4 regions of the Pantoea sp. y20 genome follow, and region 1 is predicted to be linked to each of the others. Evidence: predicted binding sites of a transcription regulator. Region 1 holds the regulator's gene; each other region holds the start of a gene.
What was found. Region 1 encodes LexA, which represses DNA repair genes until DNA is damaged. Its sites were predicted from a motif close to TNCTGTATGTACATACAGNA; they were not measured.
Positions count from the first base shown of each region.

Region 2: the regulator LexA is predicted to act here: its motif matches at 2,924-2,943, upstream of rmuC (DNA recombination protein RmuC).
Region 3: the regulator LexA is predicted to act here: its motif matches at 2,499-2,518, upstream of uvrB (excinuclease ABC subunit UvrB).
Region 4: the regulator LexA is predicted to act here: its motif matches at 1,486-1,505, upstream of ACYAC5_RS08645 (metal-dependent hydrolase).

Region 1 covers NZ_CM142816.1:375,027-380,168, reverse strand. The annotation lists gene zur (zinc uptake transcriptional repressor Zur) at 210-728, shown strand; gene ACYAC5_RS01710 (CsbD family protein) at 804-1,016, opposite strand; gene dinF (MATE family efflux transporter DinF) at 1,181-2,503, opposite strand; gene lexA (transcriptional repressor LexA) at 2,640-3,254, opposite strand; gene ACYAC5_RS01695 (diacylglycerol kinase) at 3,360-3,728, opposite strand; gene plsB (glycerol-3-phosphate 1-O-acyltransferase PlsB) at 3,856-5,142, shown strand, end outside.
Region 2 covers NZ_CM142816.1:237,234-242,375, forward strand. The annotation lists gene ACYAC5_RS01080 (dienelactone hydrolase family protein) at 1-350, opposite strand, end outside; gene udp (uridine phosphorylase) at 652-1,413, shown strand; gene ACYAC5_RS01090 (tetratricopeptide repeat protein) at 1,513-2,784, shown strand; gene rmuC (DNA recombination protein RmuC) at 2,987-4,498, shown strand; gene ubiE (bifunctional demethylmenaquinone methyltransferase/2-methoxy-6-polyprenyl-1,4-benzoquinol methylase UbiE) at 4,574-5,142, shown strand, end outside.
Region 3 covers NZ_CM142816.1:1,323,871-1,329,012, forward strand. The annotation lists gene bioC (malonyl-ACP O-methyltransferase BioC) at 1-273, shown strand, start outside; gene bioD (dethiobiotin synthase) at 270-941, shown strand; gene ACYAC5_RS06150 (ABC transporter ATP-binding protein) at 980-1,696, opposite strand; gene uvrB (excinuclease ABC subunit UvrB) at 2,598-4,619, shown strand; gene ACYAC5_RS06160 (gluconeogenesis factor YvcK family protein) at 4,706-5,142, opposite strand, start outside.
Region 4 covers NZ_CM142816.1:1,836,770-1,841,911, reverse strand. The annotation lists gene kduI (5-dehydro-4-deoxy-D-glucuronate isomerase) at 1-610, shown strand, start outside; gene kduD (2-dehydro-3-deoxy-D-gluconate 5-dehydrogenase KduD) at 624-1,385, shown strand; gene ACYAC5_RS08645 (metal-dependent hydrolase) at 1,526-2,116, shown strand; gene ACYAC5_RS08640 (L-cystine transporter) at 2,267-3,658, shown strand; gene ACYAC5_RS08635 (DUF6515 family protein) at 3,902-4,285, shown strand; gene osmE (osmotically-inducible lipoprotein OsmE) at 4,341-4,676, opposite strand; gene ACYAC5_RS08625 (multidrug effflux MFS transporter) at 4,869-5,142, shown strand, end outside.

The DNA.
Region 1 (5,142 bases):
GTTGCAAAGCAAAATCCGTGCAGGCGTTGCGCTGCCTGGCCGGACGCATTTTGCAGACATAAGGGTTGCAGCAATATTGACGGAAAAATGGCGAAGGTAATCTATTGATTGGGGAGAATTTTCTTAGGGATTTTAAGGACAATAAGCAATCACAGCAGCGTAAAAATTTGTGTGATAAAATAACATCACCTGCAACCCGGAGAATGCTTATGTCAAACCTCACGCCAGAACAACTTCTTACCCAGGCTGAATCACTTTGCCTTGATCGCGGCGTGCGCCTGACCACTCAACGCGCCGAAGTGTTGCGCTTAATGGCAGAGCAGAACGGTTCGATAAGCGCTTACGATTTGCTGGATCAACTGCGTGTCAGTGAACCGCAAGCAAAACCGCCCACCATCTATCGCGCGCTGGATTTCCTGCTGGAACAGGGATTTATTCATCGCGTAGAGTCAAATAACAGTTACGTGGTTTGCCATCATTTTGATGAGCCAGCACATACTTCTGTAATGTTAGTGTGTGACGGTTGTGCGGCAGTTAGCGAAAAACATGCTCATGGCGTGGAAAAAACCATCGCTGCATTAGCGGATCAGGCGGGATTTTCTCTGCGACATACCGTGATTGAGGCACATGGCCTGTGTGAAAATTGCGCAGAGGTGGCGGCTTGTACGCACCATGAAAGCTGCGAGCATGACCATCAGCTCGAGGGTAAAAAGCGGGTAAGAAAATAGGGAGGCACATCCTTGTGCCGGGCCAATCACTACGCTAAATGATTGGCGGGTAGGAGCATCATCCGTGAAGTGAGATTACCAGCGGTAATCTTTATTGGTTGTTTCCCAATCTTTCACTTCTTTCTCGGCCTGGTCTTTACCATAGCCGTAGCGTTCCTGGATTTTACCAACCAGCTGATCGCGTTTACCTTCGATCACAGTGAAGTCGTCGTCGGTTAGCTTGCCCCACTTCTCTTTAAATTTGCCTTTGAACTGCTTCCAGTTTCCGCTCGCTTCGTCTTTGTTCATAATATTCCTCCACTACATCCTGAGTGAGATAGATATATTGCCTGCTTAGCTGGCGATATACCCAGACAACGCGCTACTCATATGCGCCGTATGAGGTAATTGTAGTAGCCGCTTCGCAGTTTGCAGGGAAATACAGATTAATCTGTAGGTTACGCTTCGCTTATTCAGGCGTTAAACCAGCTATCGCGCCGCCAGTGACCACGCCAAATGAGCCACAGCGTGAGTCCGCGTAACGCGAGGAATACCGTCACCGCCAGCCATAAACCGTGATTACCGAGCCACGGCAGCGTGAGCAGCGAGACACCGTAGCCGATCGCCGCCATCACCATGCTGTTGCGCATCTCACGCCCGCGCGTCGCGCCGATAAACATGCCGTCCAGCAGATAGCACCAGACGCCAACCAGCGGCAGAATCACTTGCCAAATCAGATAGCGGTCGGCCATCTCTCGTAGCGCTTCCAGTGACGTTAGCATCGCCACAATCTGCGGACCGGTGAATGCATAAATCAGCGCAAAGATCGCGGCGACGAAGCATGCCTGGCGACAAGCCGCATGCCAAATCAGCAATAGTCGGCTGCGATCTTTGGCCCCAACCGCTTCACCCGAACAGGCTTCAACCGCGTAGGCAAATCCATCCAGCGCGTATGCGGTGAAAGTGAGGAACATCAGCAGCACCGCATTGACTGCCACTACATCCGGCCCAATGCGTGCGCCAAGGATGGTGAGCGACGCGAAGCAGATTTGCAGCATCAAAGACCGCAGCATAATGTCGCGATTGAGGCGGAATAGCCGCGCCGCATCGCCGCGCCAGCTGCTTTTGAGTAAAGCAAAATGGATACCGCGCATCTTCAGCACCCGCGCCACCATCCACAGACCCACGCCCAGCGTGACATATTCTGCCAGCGCGGTAGCCGCCGCCGCTCCGGCGACACCCCAATGCAGTTTGAGCACGAACAGCAGATCCAGCAGGATATTCACCAGGTTGCCGATGATTAGCAGCACCATCGGTGCCCGCGCGTACTGCACGCCCAGCAGCCAGCCAAGAATCACCAAATTGGCCAAGGTTGCGGGCGCACTTAGCCAGCGAATCTCAATAAATATTTTCGCCTGTTGCTGCACTTCCGGGCTGCCACCCATTAACGCTGCCGCCAGGCTGCTGACCGGCGTTCGCAGCACCATAAACAGCGCACCAAAAACCAGCGCAATCAGTAGCGGTTGTGTTAAGGCGCGCGCCAGCGCCGTTTTGTCATTGGCGCCAAATGCCTGAGCGGTGAGTCCGGTGGTGCTCATGCGCAGGAACAGCAGGAGCATAAAGATGAAGCTGGTGGCGGTTGTGCCCACGGCGACGCCACCGAGGTAGATCGGGCTATCGAGATGACCAATAACGGCGGTATCCACTACACCCAGTAATGGGACGGTGATATTTGACAGGATCATCGGCAGCGCTAGCCGCCAGAGAGTTTTATCTGAAGAGGAAAACAGCTGCATTAGCCCATTCCGTTGTGTGCGGTAATCAGCGTAATGGCGCCAGAATGAGCCGCAGAAAGAGTCACAGAGAAGTAAAACAGCAGACTGCGGTCAGCGCAAACACGCACCGCCGCAGTTAAAGTGGATCAGAAACTGATCAGAGCCACTCGCCGTTGCGCACAATTCCGACAGCTAAACCTTCAACGGTTAGCGACTGCTCACGGGTATCCACGACAATCGGCTGAAAATCGGTGTTTTCCGGCAGCAGATGTACAATCGCACCCTGCTTTTTCCAGCGTTTCACTGTGACTTCATCATCAATGCGCGCCACGACAACCTGGCCGTTACGTACTTCCTGCGTTTTGTGTACCGCTAACAGATCGCCATCCATAATGCCGATATCTTTCATCGACATACCGCTCACGCGCAGCAGGAAATCGGCGCTCGGTTTAAAGAGGTTAGCATCCACCTGATAGTGGGCTTCGATGTGTTCTTGTGCCAGCAAAGGTTCACCGGCAGCGACGCGGCCAATCAGCGGCAGCCCTTCGCTCGGTTCTTCTTCCATCAGCAAACGAATCCCGCGCGATGCGCCGGAAACAATTTCAATTACGCCTTTACGCGCCAGCGCTTTCAGATGCTCTTCGGCAGCATTGGGCGAGCGGAAACCCAGTTGCGCAGCAATTTCCGCACGCGTTGGCGGCATGCCCGTCTGGTTAATATGGTCGCGAATCAGGTCATAGACCTGTTGCTGCCGTGCAGTTAACGCTTTCATCCCGCCCCCTGGTTGTTTATACAGTCGCTGTGAGTATATACAGGTATTCGCGAAATGAAAACCGTAACAGAGGGAAAAATCAGCGGTTTGATGAATCTGGAATCCCTATCTCAAATGCGTCCAGAGCAGCGCGATCCAGACGAACAGAGCCAGTAAGATAGTCAGCAATACGGCAGCCGATCCCATATCTTTGGCGCGGCCCGCGAGCGGATGTTGCTCCTGCCCGATGCGGTCGACCACCGCTTCGATAGCGCTATTAAGGATCTCAACGATGATAACCAGCACTACCGAGCCAATCATCAGGATGCGGGAAAGGGTATCTACATCCAGCCAGCAAGCCACGAGAATGGCCACCAGCGCGGCAATGGCTTCCTGCCGAAAAGCGGCTTCGTGCTGCCATGCGGCACGCAGGCCCTGCCAGGAATAACCGGCGGCTTTCACTATTCTTACTAAACCGGTGACGTTATTTGCCATGTCTATGGAACCCTTGAACTATTTTGACGTCAATGTGTGGGCAGTATGAGGCGGCAGAGCCACAGACCTTCGCTGCGCTTTCTGGTATGCTTGCCGCGCTTTGCTAACAAGAGGCTTAAAGTTGTCTATGTCAGGTTGGCGTAAACTCTATTACAAATTATTGAATTTACCACTCTCTATTTTGGTAAAAAGTAAGGTCATTCCGACCGATCCTATCTCTGAACATGGGATCGATCCGACACGTCCGGTGATGTATGTTTTGCCTTATGATTCAAAGGCTGACCTGCTCACACTGCGTGCTCAATGCCTGAAACATGATCTGCCCGATCCGCTGGCTCCGCTGGAGATCGATGGCACCCTGCTGCCGCGCCACGTGTTTATTCACGATGGCCCACGCGTAATTCCCTATTTCGTGGCCAATCCCGAATCGGTAAAGCTGTTCCACGATTATCTGGATTTGCACCGCAGCAACCCGCAACTCGATGTGCAAATGCTGCCGGTCGCGGTGATGTTTGGTCGTGCGCCGGGACGTGAAACCTCCGGTGAATCCACGCCGCATCTGCGCGTGCTCAATGGCGTGCAGAAGTTCTTCGCCATTTTGTGGCACGGCCGCGACAGCTTTGTTCGCTTCTCGCAAACCGTTTCGTTGCGCCAGATGGCGACCGAGCACGGCACCGATAAGTCGATTGCCCAAAAGCTGGCTCGCGTGGCGCGCATTCATTTTGCCCGCCAACGTCTGGCCGCGGTCGGCCCGCGTCTGCCTGCACGTCAGGATCTCTTCAACAAGCTGTTACAATCCAAAGCGATCGAAAAAGCAGTAGAAGATGAAGCGCGCAGCAAAAAGATTTCGCATGAGAAAGCCCAGCAGAACGCCATCGAAATGATGGAAGAAGTGGCGGCGGACTTCTCTTATGAAGCGATTAAAGTCACTGACCGCGTGATGGGCTGGCTGTGGAGCCGCCTGTATCAGGGCATCAACGTGCATGGCGGTGAGCGCGTGCGTCAGCTGGCGCAGGATGGTCATGAGATTGTCTATGTGCCCTGCCACCGTAGCCACATGGATTACCTGCTGCTCTCCTACGTGCTTTATCATCAAGGCCTGGTGCCGCCGCACATTGCTGCCGGTATTAACCTGAACTTCTGGCCAGCCGGCCCGATTTTCCGTCGTCTGGGCGCCTTCTTTATTCGTCGTACCTTTAAGGGCAACAAACTCTATTCCACCGTGTTCCGTGAATATCTTGGCGAGCTGTTTAGCCGGGGTTACTCCGTGGAATACTTTGTGGAAGGCGGACGTTCGCGTACCGGTCGTTTGCTGGATCCAAAAACCGGCACCCTATCAATGACGCTGCAGGCGATGCTGCGCGGCGGCAGTCGTCCAATCACCTTCGTGCCGATTTACATTGGCTACGAGCAT
Region 2 (5,142 bases), 140 kb from region 1:
TCTTTAAACAGCGTGGGAATGTCGTGGTAATCGTTGGGATCGCCCTCGCGGAAATAGAGTTCCGGAGCGATGGCCAGATAACCTTCCAGCGCCAGACGGCGGCAGACATCGCGGATATGCTCGTGCACGCCGAAAATCTCCTGCACCACCAACACAACCGGCAAGGTGCCTTGATACTCTTTTGGTCGTGCGTAATAGGCAGGCAGGTTTTCGCCCTGGCTCGCAACTGAGGTCTCGCCAGCATGAATCGCGTCGCTGCCGGTAATAATGGTGCTGCTTGCGGTGGGCTGAACGGCCGGTGCAAAGCCGCCGGGTGCCGTTTTTTGTGCCATATTGTCTTCGGTTTTCATTGTTCTCTCCGTGCTAGCAAATGCGCAATCACGTAACTATAGCCTGGCGAAGTGAAGCAAGGCTGTCGTAGGGTACAGAGGGATTTTTTCACGTGTGCTGCTTCTCTATTAACATTGCCACCAACACTTACACAGCACCGCTTGTAGCAATTCAGAATTGCACAGCGTGAATGTGTGATTTATGTCACATAATGTTTTTCTGATAATGTAAGTTTCATTATCGATGGTGAATTGAGTCACATATTTATGCCGCCTGCTCACGTAGAGTGGCGCGCTCATCCCCAATTATCAGGAGTCTGTTATGGCCCAGTCTGACGTTTTCCACCTTGGCATTACTAAAGCTGATTTGAAAGGAGCCACGTTGGCCATCGTGCCTGGCGATCCTGAGCGCGTAAAGAAAATCGCCGCGTTGATGGACAATCCACAGCATCTGGCTTCACACCGTGAATTCACTACCTATCTGGCTGAAGTGGATGGCAAACCGGTTGTGGTGTGCTCCACTGGTATCGGCGGACCTTCTACCTCAATTGCGGTTGAAGAGCTGGCGCAACTGGGTGTGCGCACCTTCCTGCGCGTTGGCACCACCGGCGCTATCCAGCCGCATATTAATGTGGGCGATGTGCTGGTCACTACCGCTTCGGTACGCCTCGACGGTGCCAGCCTGCACTTTGCGCCGATGGAGTTCCCGGCCGTGGCTGATTTCACCTGCACCACCGCGCTGGTGGCAGCGGCAGAAGCGTGCGGCGCGAAAACCCACATTGGTATTACCGCCTCATCTGACACCTTCTATCCAGGCCAGGAACGCTACGACACTTTCTCCGGTCGCGTGGTGAATCGCTTCCAGGGCTCAATGGAAGAGTGGCAGCAAATGGGCGTCCTCAACTATGAGATGGAATCCGCTACACTGTTAACCATGTGCGCCAGTCAGGGACTGCGTGCCGGCATGGTGGCTGGCGTCATCGTTAACCGTACGCAAAAAGAGATCCCGGATGCCGCGACCATGAAGCAGACCGAAAGTGATGCGGTGAAAATTGTGGTTGAAGCCGCGCGTCGCTTAATTTAGTGCGCCAGTCAGGGATGAATTCGAGACCAGGCTTATAAGGAATCCCGCAACTTCCTGATTAGAATGCGCGCAATTTCAGCAGCTACTGAGAAAATTCTTATGCGCAAAATGGTTTCTGTCTCACGTCCCAATTTCATGAATAATCCCGCTACTGCACAATCACGCGTTGAAGGTGCAGCAGCGAGATTTCGCCAGGCGATGGCGGCGAATAATTATCCTCTTGCGCGTCAATGCTGTGAAGAAGTGCTGCGCGTCTTGCCCCATCATATGCAGGTGCTCAGCGACTACGCGCTCACCCTGATGCGCGTTGGCGAATACAAAAAATCTTATAAAATTTACCAGAAGATCTACCAGGCTCCGGCCGCGCAGCGTGCACAGGCATCGGAAACCTGGCTGGATGGATTAACCGAAGTGTGCGGCTGGTTGAATAAAGAAGATGAAGCGGCACGTTACGGCCTCGAATCGCTGCAAAAATCTGATGTGACTTTCAGTAAAGGGGCGAAAGTCGCCTTCCCTTCTGAGACACCACCGCCGATCAACCGCAGTAATCCGGCAGAAAATATCATCTCCTTTAGCCTGTATGGCAGTCAGCCACGCTACTGCGAAACCTTGATTAAAAACATCGAAGTGGCGCGCGAGCTTTATCCCGACTGGATCTGCCGCATCTATCTCGACGACAGCGTGCCGCAGCACGTCTGGCAGCGCCTGACGCAGCCAAACACCCAACTGGTGGATATGTCGCATGAGAAAACTATCTTCCCAACGCTGTGGCGTTTCCTGGTGATGGACGATGACAGCGTCAAACGCTACATCGTGCGTGATGCGGATTCGTTGCTGTCCGAGCGCGAAGTCGTGGCGGTAGAAGCCTGGCTGACTTCGCCTTACTGGTTCCATCATATGCGCGATTACTTCTCGCATACCGAGCTGCTGCTGGCGGGCATGTGGGGCGGCTGCCACGGCGTGTTCCACAACGTTGAGCAGCAGATGCGTGACTTTATCGCGCAATACGAAGGCAGCGAACGATTTACCGATCAGTACTTCCTCAAAGTGGCGCTGTGGCCGACGGTACGTGAGAGCATCTTGAATCATGACGATATTTTCCGCTTCCATCATGCACAACCGTGGCCGGCGCATCAGCCGATTCGCTGGCAAACCGACAGCTTCCACGTCGGTAGTAACGCCGGTTTTGCCAGCATGGCGGGCCAGGTCGAAAACGCTGAGAACGGCTGGCAGCAGGTTGAGATCACCTACGACGGGAAAAGCTGGACCTATCCGGCCAAAATCCAGGGTGAAACCGAATGGGTGTTGCCGATGCCCTTCTTCCTGATTGATGCGTGGAAAGCGGGCGATCTCACCGTAAAAGCCCTCTAATTAGAGAACGTTTTCCCTAAATAATTCGAGTCGCAGGAAGGCGGCAAGCGAGCGAATCCCCGGGAGCTTACATCAGTAAGTGACTGGGGTGAGAACGTGCAGCCAACGCATCTGCGGCTTGAAGTATGAAGGGAAAAAAATCTGGACATTCATACAGTAGAGCTCTACCTTTTCCCTCAGCAAGTCGATCCGCGGGGGGATTATGGATCAGCAACTTATTATTAGCGGCGCGCTGGCGCTGGCCGGTTTGGGCATTGGCTGGATCATTGCTCAACTGCGCGCCGGTCATCAGCACGCCAGCTTCACCACCGAGCGTCGCCTGCTGGAAGAGGCGCAGCAGCGTCAGCAGCAGCAGCTCGAACAGTTACAGCAGCAAATCCAACAACGCGAACAGGAGATGCGCCAGCTACACGGTGCACTGAGCGGTGCGCAGGAACGTTTGCAGCAGCTTGATTACTGGCGCGGCGAAAGTGAACAACTCAGCCGTGAACTGCGAAATCAGCTGGAAGTGAACAGCGCGCAGGAAGCCGAACTGCGCGAAGTGACCATTCGTCTTGAAGAGACGCGCTACGGTGCAGAAGAGAAGCAGCGACTACTGACCAACAGCGAACAGCGCCTCAGCGCGCAGTTTGAAAATCTCGCCAATCGCATCTTCGAAAACAGCGGGCGGCGCGTCGATGAACAAAACCGTCAAAGCCTGAATAGTCTGATTGGTCCGCTGCGCGAACAGCTGGACGGTTTCCGCCGTCAGGTCACCGACAGCTTTGGCCTGGAAGCGCGTGAACGTCACACGCTGACCCACGAAATTCGCCAGCTACAACAACTCAACGCACAGATGGCGCAGGAAGCGGTCAATCTTACTAAGGCGCTGAAAGGCGACAATAAAATTCAGGGAAACTGGGGCGAAGTGGTGTTGGCCCGTGTGCTGGAAGCATCGGGCCTGCGTGAAGGTTACGAATACCAAACGCAGGTGAGCGTGCAGCTGGAACAGCAGGGCAGGATGCAACCGGATGTGATCGTGCGTTTGCCGCAGGGTAAAGATGTGGTGATTGACGCCAAAATGACGCTGGTTGCCTACGAACGCTACTTCAATGCCGACGATGAAGCCACGCGTGAGCAGGCGATTCAGGAACACATTAGCGCCATGCGCGGACACATTCGCCTGCTGAGCCGTAAAGATTACCAACAATTGCCCGGTTTACGCTCTCTGGATTATGTGTTGATGTTTATCCCGGTGGAACCGGCGTTTCTGCTGGCGATTGATCGTCAGCCCGAGCTGATCAGCGAAGCGTTACAGCAGAACATCATGCTGGTTAGTCCCACCACGTTGCTGGTGGCGCTGCGTACTATCAATAATCTCTGGCGTTATGAGCATCAAAGCCGCAACGCACAGCGCATCGCCGACCGGGCAACGCGGCTGTACGACAAAATGCGGCTGTTTGTCGATGACATGAGTGGCATCGGGCACAATCTCGACAAAGCGCAGCAAAGTTATCATCAGGCGATGAAAAAGCTGTCTGAAGGGCGCGGCAATCTGATCGCACAAAGTGAAGCGTTCCGTTCGCTTGGCGTGGAGATCAAACGTCCGATTAATCCGCAACTGGTTGAACAAGCGCAGCCGGAAGAAGCGGATGAAGATTGGGCAGACGATCGCACCGAGGATGAAAACGTTGCAGAACCAACAACAGACTCGCTGCGCCGCATCAACGAATAGCACGGTGGTCGCGTGCTCGTGTAGCGCGACTCTGATACACTTCGGCAAGAATTGTTTGTGGAACAGGTAAAACCGATGGCAGATGAATCACAGCAGGAAACTACCCATTTTGGCTTCCAGACCGTCGCGAAAAGCGAAAAGGCCGATAAAGTTGCGGACGTGTTTCACTCCGTCGCGGCAAAATATGACCTGATGAACGATTTGATGTCGTTTGGCATCCATCGTGTCTGGAAGCGTTTTACCATTGACAGCAGCGGCGTGCGCCGCGGTCAGCGCGTGTTGGATCTGGCGGGTGGTACCGGCGATCTCACGGCAAAATTCTCACGTCTGGTGGGCGAAACCGGCCAGGTTGTGCTGGCAGACATCAATAGTTCGATGCTGAAGATGGGCCGCGAAAAGCTGCGCAATCTCGGCGTGTCGGGCAATGTCAGCTATGTGCAGGCGAATGCCGAAGCGCTGCCGTTCCCGGATAACTACTTCGATTGCATCACCATCTCATTCGGCTTGCGTAACGTGACCGAAAAAGAGAAAGCGCTGGCATCAATGTTCCGCGTGCTGAAGCCAGGCGGACGTCTGCTGGTGCTGGAGTTCTCGAAGCCGTTGCTGGAGCCGCTCAGCAAAGCCTACGATACCTATTCATTCCA
Region 3 (5,142 bases), 950 kb from region 1:
CACGCCAACCGTTTCCTCAGCGCTGCCCAGTTTCATGCGGCCACCGCGACGCTGCCGATCGCCGTGCAGCAGCAGGTTATCACGCTGCATTTTCCCAGTGCGCTCAGCGCTATGCGATCGCTGAAAGGCATTGGGGCCACGCACCTGCACGATGGTCGCGGCGCCAGCGTGCTGACGCGTTCCCAACTGGCACAGCTTGAGCAACGCTGGCCGCAGGACGAGTCCGGTTATCGCCTGAGTTATCACCTGATGTATGGAGTTTTAAGCAAATGACACGCTGGTTTATTACCGGAACCGATACCGAAGTGGGCAAAACCGTGGCCAGCGGCGCGCTGCTGCAGGCGGCAAGCGCCGCCGGTTTACGCACCGCAGGCTATAAGCCGGTGGCATCCGGCTGCGAAATCACGCCGCAAGGCATTCGCAACAGCGACGCGCTGGCGTTGCAGCGCTACAGCACCTTGTCGTTAAGCTACGAGCAGGTGAACCCGCTGGCGTTTGTCGAGCCGACCTCGCCGCATATCATTAGCGCGGAAGAGGGCAGGCCGATTAGCTTTACCACGCTGTCAGCGGGCTTGCGCGCGCTGGAGCAGCAGGCAGAATGGGTGTTAGTCGAAGGCGCAGGCGGGTGGTTTACGCCGCTGTCGGAGACGCAAACTTACGCCGATTGGGTGGAAGCCGAGCAGCTGCCGGTGATTCTGGTGGTGGGTGTGAAGTTAGGCTGCATCAATCATGCCATGCTCACCGCCGAAGCGATTAAAGCGCGCGGATTACGCCTTGCGGGCTGGATTGCCAATGATATTCAGCCGCCCGGCAAACGTCATCAGGAGTATATGGATACGCTGCGTCAGCGCATTGATGCGCCGTTCCTCGGTGAGATTCCGCACCTACGCGACCAGGCGCAGCAGGCCGAGTGCGGGCGTTATTTGACGTTGCCGCAATAAATAACCCGGGTCGCCATTACGGCGACCTGGCTAAATCTTCACCTTGCGGTCAGCCACTTATTCACCGTCAAATCATCCAGCTGCGCCACTTTGCCGTGCGCCACATTGCGTCCGCGATGCAGCAGCAGGAAATAATCGGCGACGCGGCGGACAAACGAGACGTGCTGCTCAAGCAGCAGAATGGTTAAACCATACTCACGGTTTAACCGACGAATCAGATTGCCCATCTCCTCTTCCAGCCACGGCGACATCCCTTCTGTCGGCTCATCCAAAATCACCAGCTTGGGTTGCAGCACCAGCGCACGCGCCAGGGCCAAATGTTGCTGCTGTTCCATTGGCAACTCGCCGCTGCGCTGATGGCGCAATGAATAAAGTGCCGGGAACAGGTCAAACACCATTTCCGGAATGGCACGGCTACGATCGTCCTGTGCCGCCATCAGGGCGATCAGCAGGTTATCCTCCACGCTCATTTGCGAGAAAATATGCCGTCCTTGCGGCACATAACCAATGCCGGTGCGCGCGCGCAGTTCGGCCGGTTGCAACAGTAAATCTTCCGGCGGCGCGCCATCTTCCTGCCAGGTCATTGAGCCACTGTTAATTGGCAGGCGGCCCATAATGCAGTTCACCAACGTGGTTTTGCCCATGCCGGGACTGCCCAGCACGCCGGTACAGGTGCCCGGCGGCAGATCGAGATCGACATCCCACAGAATGTGATTTTGACCGTAAAACTGATTCACCGAACGTAAACTCAGCATCTGACATACTCCTTCCAGATTATTAGCCTGAATGCTCCCGCTCTGTGTCGTCTGGCATACAGTCGTGCACGATTGATGGACACCGCTGTCGTCGGCAAGCGCCGATATGGACTCGTCACTCCATAGTGCTAATACTGCAATTCCCAGGCCAGGTTGGGAATTCAGGCGCAACTGCGGCGGAAACCTGACAAATCAGCGGCTAAAAGTTGAGAGAAGCTTAACAATTGCCAGCGGTGATAAACCGACTGCACTTTGACGGTGCTGACTGCTTAACGTTTCTGGTGCATTTGATCGTTCGTAAGGCAATAACCGGAGAAATAAATGGCCTTAACGCCTGACTTTTCGCCGGGCACGGGAAGGTAAAGCCGGAAAAAGGGGGGTAATGCGACACGCACGGCGGGAAAAATAAATGCGAAAAATTTTTTTTTCACGCTTAAGAATGGGCGGGAGAAAATTATACACAGCTGATGGGCTCGGGGCTGGATTCACTTATCCACCATTACTGTGGATAACCTTGTGCATTAGCGACTGAAAACCGTGTGGAAGCGAGTAAATTCGCGGCCTTCCTACATTATGATGAGAAACTGGGCTTTTGAGTCAAAGTGAATTAAAACAGCAGGTTAGTTAAAATCAAGCATGCGAATTATCTGCCTTGTCATCGGACTGCAATTTAATGACACTCTATTGACAAATGTTAAAAGCATCCTCCGTCTGGGGATAACATTGCGCAACAACAACTTGCCGCCTGCCGCTTAAATTGCACTGAAGAGAATCGCCGTCAGGTGCCATTATCGTGCAAGGTTACTGTGATTATGTCCAGTATTTTTTTCTGGCAAATTCGCCATAGCAGAGTAGAATTAGCAGCCTGCCCGCCGACTTCATCTGCTGGAACCGCTAAAACATGAGCAAAGTCTTTAAACTCAACTCCGCTTTCAAGCCTTCAGGGGATCAACCTGAGGCGATTCGCCGTCTCGAAGAGGGACTGGAAGATGGACTCGCGCATCAAACGCTGTTGGGCGTGACCGGCTCAGGTAAAACCTTTACCGTGGCGAATGTGATTGCCGACCTCAACCGCCCGACGATGGTGCTGGCGCCAAATAAAACCCTGGCGGCGCAGCTCTACGGGGAGATGAAGGAGTTCTTCCCGGATAACGCGGTGGAGTTTTTCGTCTCATATTACGATTACTATCAGCCTGAAGCCTATGTGCCGAGTTCTGACACCTTTATCGAGAAAGATGCCTCGGTGAATGAGCACATTGAGCAGATGCGTCTGTCGGCGACCAAAGCGCTGCTGGAGCGCCGTGATGTCATCGTCGTGGCCTCGGTTTCGGCGATCTACGGTTTGGGCGATCCCGATCTCTACCTGAAAATGATGCTGCATCTGACGCGCGGCATGATTATCGATCAGCGCAGCATTCTGCGTCGTCTGGCGGAGCTGCAATACACTCGCAACGATCAGGCCTTCCAGCGCGGCACCTTCCGCGTGCGCGGCGAAGTGATCGATGTGTTCCCGGCGGAATCGGACGATATTGCGCTGCGTATTGAGCTGTTTGATGAAGAAGTTGAGCGGCTGTCGCTGTTTGATCCGCTCACCGGCCAGATTGATTCGGTGATCCCGCGCTTTACCGTCTATCCGAAAACGCACTATGTGACGCCGCGTGAGCGCATTCTTAAGGCGATGGAAGAGATCAAAGATGAGCTGGTGGTGCGCCGCAAAGTGCTGCTGGAGAACAATAAGCTGCTGGAAGAGCAGCGTATTTCCCAGCGTACGCAGTTCGATCTCGAGATGATGAACGAGTTGGGTTACTGCTCCGGCATCGAAAACTACTCGCGCTATCTCTCCGGGCGCGGACCGGGCGAGCCGCCGCCGACCTTGTTCGACTATTTACCGGCGGATGGCTTGCTGGTGGTCGACGAATCGCACGTCACCATTCCGCAGATTGGCGGCATGTATCGTGGTGACCGCGCGCGTAAAGAGACGCTGGTGGAGTACGGTTTCCGCCTGCCGTCGGCGCTGGATAACCGTCCGATGAAGTTTGAAGAGTTTGAAGCAGCCGCTCCGCAAACCATTTACGTGTCGGCCACACCGGGCAATTACGAGCTGGAAAAATCGGGTGGCGAAGTGATCGATCAGCTGGTGCGTCCAACCGGCCTGCTGGATCCGATTCTGGAAGTACGGCCGGTGGCGACGCAGGTCGACGATTTGCTGTCGGAAATCCGCAAGCGTGTTGAGATTAACGAGCGCGTGCTGGTGACTGTGCTGACCAAGCGTATGGCGGAAGATCTTACCGAATACCTGGTGGAGCACGGCGAGAAGGTGCGCTATCTGCACTCGGATATCGATACTGTGGAACGTATGGAAATCATCCGCGATTTACGTCTTGGCGAATTTGATGTGCTGGTTGGCATCAACTTGCTGCGAGAAGGTCTGGATATGCCGGAAGTGTCGCTGGTGGCGATTCTCGATGCTGATAAAGAGGGCTTCCTGCGTTCGGAGCGTTCGCTGATACAGACCATTGGTCGCGCCGCGCGTAACATCAATGGCCGGGCGATTCTCTACGCCGATAAAATCACGCCGTCGATGGAGCGCGCGATGGGCGAAACCGAGCGTCGTCGTGAGAAGCAGCAAAAATACAACGAAGAGAATGGCATTACGCCGCAAGGGCTCAACAAGAAAATCACCGATATTCTTGAGCTCGGCAAAAACGTAGTGAAAACGCGTGGTAAAGGCAAAACCGCCTCACGTACCGCAGCAGAAGCGGAAGCCAACTATATGGCGCTTACGCCGCAGGCGATGCAGAAGAAGATTCACGAGCTGGAAGGGCAGATGCAGCAGCACGCGCAGAATCTGGAGTTTGAAGAGGCTGCCAGCGTGCGCGATCAGTTGCATCAATTGCGCGAGCTGTTTATTGCGGCTTCGTGATCGTGGTATCCAGGTCGCCATGAATGACGACCCTACAGGAATTCAGCGTGGTTTTCGTAGGGTGCGCATTCATGCGCGCCTGGAAATTAAACGGCCTGAATCGCGTGTTCCAGCGCGATGCGCAGCAGCTGGCGGTCATGGCGATATTTGATGTCGGCGGCCTCCAGCGGTTCGCGAATAATTAAACGCTCTTCCACGCCGCGAATATCGGCGGCCGGACTCACCACCACCGCATCAATCACCCGCTTGCCAATCGCTTTCTCCATAATCGCCAACTTGTCGGCCACATTCAGGCTAGCCGCCGCTGGGCTCAGTTCGCGGCCCAGATTGCCGATAAACACCATGGTGGCAGGCGTACGGCGCAGCGCGCGCGCCATCTCTTCCATCAGCAGAATCGGCATCAGGCTGGTGTAGAAGCTGCCTGGGCCAATCAGAATCAAATCCGCTTCGCCAATCGCCTCGATGGCTTCACGGGTTGGCAATACATTCGGATGTAACATCAACTCTTGGGGCGGCTGCTTCA
Region 4 (5,142 bases), 1.5 Mb from region 1:
CGAACTCGGCGTAATCAACATCGGTGGACCCGGGGTGATTGAAGTGGATGGTAAATCCTGGGAGATTGGTCAGCAGGAAGCGTTGTATGTCGGACAAGGCGCGCAGAGCGTGATTTTCCGCAGCAGCGATGCCAGCCGCCCGGCGAAGTTTTACTACAATAGCGCGCCGGCACACGCCCATTATCCAGACAAAAAAATCACCCTCGACGAGGCAGTGAAAGCCACGCTCGGCGACGCGGCCACCTCGAACCGCCGCACCATTAACAAATTCATCGTGCCCGACGTGTTGCCAACCTGCCAGTTAACCATGGGATTAACCCGCCTTGATGACGGCAACTTGTGGAACACCATGCCGTGTCACACCCACGAACGTCGCATGGAAGTCTATTTCTATTTCGATATGGCCGACGACAGCGCCGTGTTCCACATGATGGGCCAGCCGCAGGAGACGCGTCATCTATTGGTCCATAACGAGCAAGCGGTGATTTCACCGAGCTGGTCGATTCATGCGGGCGTGGGAACGCAGCGCTATACCTTTATCTGGGGCATGGTGGGTGAAAACCAGGTATTTGATGACATGGACCACGTCAACATCAGCGCACTGCGCTAACAAGGAGCGAATCATGATACTCAACGCATTTAATCTTGCAGGCAAAATCGCGCTGGTCACCGGCTGCAATACCGGTTTAGGACAAGGTATGGCGCTGGGTCTGGCGCAGGCGGGATGTGACATTATTGGCGTTAACCGCGCCGGACCGGATGATACGCAGGCCAAAGTTGAGGCGTTAGGCCGCCGTTTTTGGTCAATTCAGGCCGATCTGACCAAGCCGTCCATCGTGCCGCAAATTGTTGAACAGGCGGTGGCGCAGGCCGGTCGCATCGATATCCTGGTGAATAACGCCGGCATCATTCGCCGCGAAGATGCACTCAACTTCAGCGAGCAGGATTGGGATGATGTGATGAACATCAACAGCAAAAGTCTGTTCTTCCTGTCACAGCAGGTCGCCCGGCAGTTTATCGCGCAAGGCAATGGCGGCAAGATCATTAATATCGCCTCGATGCTGTCGTTCCAGGGCGGCATTCGCGTGCCTTCTTATACGGCATCAAAAAGCGCAGTGATGGGGTTAACCCGTTTGATGGCCAACGAATGGGCGAAGCACGGCATCAACGTTAACGCCATTGCGCCGGGCTACATGGCCACCAATAACACGGAACAGCTGCGCAGCGATGAGTCACGCAACGAGGAGATTTTAGGCCGCATTCCATCAGGTCGCTGGGGTATTCCGGACGACATGATGGGCCCAATTGTGTTCCTCGCCTCCAGCGCCTCCGACTATGTGCAAGGTTATACGTTGGCCGTCGATGGCGGATGGTTAGCGCGCTAGGCTAACCCGTTCTTTTCCCGCGTCATTGTGACGCGGGAAAGTGAAAAATATTAACGCTTCGTTACAGCGTCACCATTCTCATTCACTGGATAAATCCCTATACTGGATGCATCGACAGTTTTATGCAGCCAGGTTCCATCATGACGGCCGAAGGCCATATCATTTTTGCCATTGCCAGCGCCATTTTTGCCAAGCGCGCGGAGCTGACGCCAGTATTGGCCAGCGCCGACTGGTGGCATTTAGTGCCTGCTGCGCTGTTAACCTGCCTGCTGCCCGATATCGATCACCCTAAATCCGTGTTAGGCCAGCGCTTAAAGTGGCTATCGCATCCCATCGCCCGCATCTTTGGTCATCGCGGTTTTACCCACAGTTTGCTGGCGGTGGCGGTGAGTTTGTGGCTATTCCAGATCAATGTGCCCGCAGACTGGTTTCTTCCCGCCGACGTGCTGCAAGGCATGACGCTCGGCTATCTCAGCCATATTGTCGCCGATATGCTCACGCCCGCCGGCGTGCCGCTGCTGTGGCCCTGCCGCTGGCGCTTCCGTTTGCCCATCCTGAATAGTCAAAAAGGTAACCAGCTGGAGCGAGCACTTTGCCTGGCGCTGGTCGGTTATGCGTTGTGGTTCCCGCCCGGCATGCCCTCTTTTGGTGCCAACGGCTGGCCGGAGCAACTGTTCAATACGCTACAAAATGGCGTCGGTCGGTTGGTTAATGGTCAAAACGGTCAATAAGCAGTCGAATCAAGCGTTAAAGTTATAAAGCATTCTTTTTGGGTATAAGCCCGCCCCACGCTGAACTGATAACATTCCAAATATTCCCTAACCGGGACTTACTGTTTTTCGTGCCATCCCAGGATGGCGCGTCACACTCTGGAGTTGAGCATGGATTTTCCCCTCATTATTAATATCGTGGCGTTTATCGCACTACTGATTCTGCTGAATCGGATTGGCAACCAAAGCTGGAGCCTGTCCAAACGCGTGCTGACCGGTTTGGTTTTCGGTGTGGCCTTTGGTCTGGCGCTGCAAACCATCTATGGCGAAAACAGCCCAACCGTGAAAGCGTCGATTGGCTGGTTCAATATCGTCGGCAACGGCTACGTGCAATTGTTGCAGATGATCGTGATGCCGCTGGTGTTCGCCTCGATCCTGAGCGCGGTCGCACGTCTGCACAATGCCTCATCGCTGGGTAAAATCAGCGTGCTGACCATTGGCGTGCTGCTGTTTACCACCGCAATTTCCGCGCTGGTCGGCGTGCTGGTGACCGGCCTGTTTGGCCTGAGCGCTGAAGGTCTGGTGCAAGGTGCGCAGGAAACCGCGCGTCTGAGCGCGATTCAGAGCAACTACGTGGGCAAAGTGGCTGACCTCAGCACGCCGCAGCTGCTGCTCTCCTTCATTCCGAAAAACCCGTTTGCCGATCTGGCGGGCGCCAATCCCACCTCGATCATCAGCGTAGTGATTTTCGCCGCCTTCCTCGGTGTGGCGGCGCTGCAACTGCTGAAAGATGACAAGGTCAAAGGCGAGCGCGTGATGGTGGCGATCGATACCCTGCAATCCTGGGTCATGAAGCTGGTGCGTTTGATCATGAAGCTGACGCCGTACGGTGTGCTGGCGCTGATGACCAAAGTAGTAGCAGGTTCCAACCTGCAGGACATCATCAAGCTGGGTGGCTTCGTGGTGGCCTCTTATCTCGGTCTGGCGATCATGTTTGCCGTACACGCACTACTGCTGTCGGTTAACGGCATCAACCCAATGCGCTTCTTCCGTAAAGTATGGCCGGTGATCACCTTCGCCTTCACCAGCCGTTCCAGCGCCGCCAGTATTCCACTGAACGTGGAAACCCAGACGCGTCGCCTGGGCGTGCCAGAATCGATCGCCAGCTTCTCGGCGTCATTCGGTGCCACCATCGGCCAGAACGGCTGTGCCGGTCTCTATCCCACCATGCTGGCGGTGATGGTTGCGCCAACCGTGGGCATCAACCCGTTTGATCCAATGTGGATTGCAACGCTGGTAGGTATCGTGACGCTGAGTTCTGCCGGTGTGGCTGGCGTGGGCGGCGGTGCCACCTTCGCCGCGCTGATCGTGCTGCCGGCGATGGGCCTGCCGGTCACGCTGGTCGCGCTGCTGATCTCCATCGAACCGCTGATCGATATGGGGCGTACCGCGCTCAACGTTAATGGTTCAATGACCGCCGGTTCACTCACCAGCCGCTGGCTCGGATTGACCGACAAGAAAGTGCTGGAGAGCGACGAACACGCCGAACTGGCACACCGCTAAATTGATGAGTTGCAACAACGGTAGATCGCAAGGTCTGCCGTTTTTTTATGCCTGCGCGATATGCCCCGTAAGGTCGCCGTTTATGACGACCTTACCCGCTTTCCTCCCCAATTCAACCCAATCATGGCGCTAGCGTCAGGAAAGCGTTAAGCATGGTAAACAGAGGAAAAATCAGCCGCTTTTCGCTTGAGTTTTCGCTCAGTAAAGCCAATTCTGCAGTTAATCACAGCAGGAGAATCACCGATGAAAACAGTTATCGCCTCGGTGCTGGCGTTAACCTTATTAACACCAGCCATCAGTTTTGCCCATCCCGGCGGTTGGGGCCCCGGCCCAGGCCCGCATTGGGGTGGAGGTCCACGTTGGGGTGGTCCCGGCCCGCTGCGTTTCCTACCCGAAGCAGCAACCGCCGTTTTGCTGGGCGGTCTGACCTATTACATGCTGAACGGTAACTACTATCAGCGTCAGGGCGACACCTATGTGGTGGTGCAGCCGCCTGAAGCCCCGCCGGGCGGCGGTATGCGCGTGCTGGATTTCAACGGCAAGCGTTATTACGTGCAGGAAGGTCACTACTACCAGCGCGAGATCGGCGGCGAGTATATCGAAGTGCCGCGTCCTTACGGTTTATAAGCGCCACAACGAAAAACGGCCCGTCAATGACGGGCCGTTTCTTATTCTGCTGCGATTACTGAGCCGCTTGCGGATCGGTATCGTAGTCTTTACAGCTCTGGAAACCGTAGTTCATGACGCGACCGGTATCGTTATAGCTCACGAAGTAGGTCTGCGGTTTGCCGTCGCGCTCGCCAATCACGTAAGTCTGGCAAGTGCCGCGAGCGTGAACCATGGTGATTTCAGTAGACGCTGGGCCGGCAATCTGGCGAACCTGATCGCGCGTCATGCCTTTCTTAACATCCTTCACTACCGGCTTGGTTACGTAGCTTTCGGCTTTGTCATAAGTCGTACAACCAGACAGGGCTGCCAGCGTCATAGCGGCAGCGATACATCCCATCACTTTATTCATGTTGTTGTTCCTCGTTTTTTTGTCCGTGTGAAATTAGCCTGGAACATAAATCCAGATTTATCAACTTTATGGGATAAATTTAGCTAAATTCCGAAGCGTTAGGATTTGGTAAAAATGCTGTGTTGATGCGCTACGGTTCGTATAATCACCCGCGAAAAAATACCTATAGCAATGAATAAAGACAGAGGATTAATGACACCTGCACCTTCTCATCGGCTGGTTTATGCCATCACGCTGGGCCTGCTCGCTGCGCTCGGGCCACTTTGTATCGACCTTTACCTGCCGGCGCTGCCGGAGCTGGCGCGCGATCTGCACACCGAAACCGCCACGGCGCAGCTGAGCCTCACCGCTGGCTTGCTGGGTTTGGGTGCGGGTCAATTGCTGTTTGGGCCAATGAGCGACAAGTTTGGTCGCCTCCGTCCGCTGCTGTTATCGCTGGTGCTGCTGTTTATTGCCTCGATTGGCT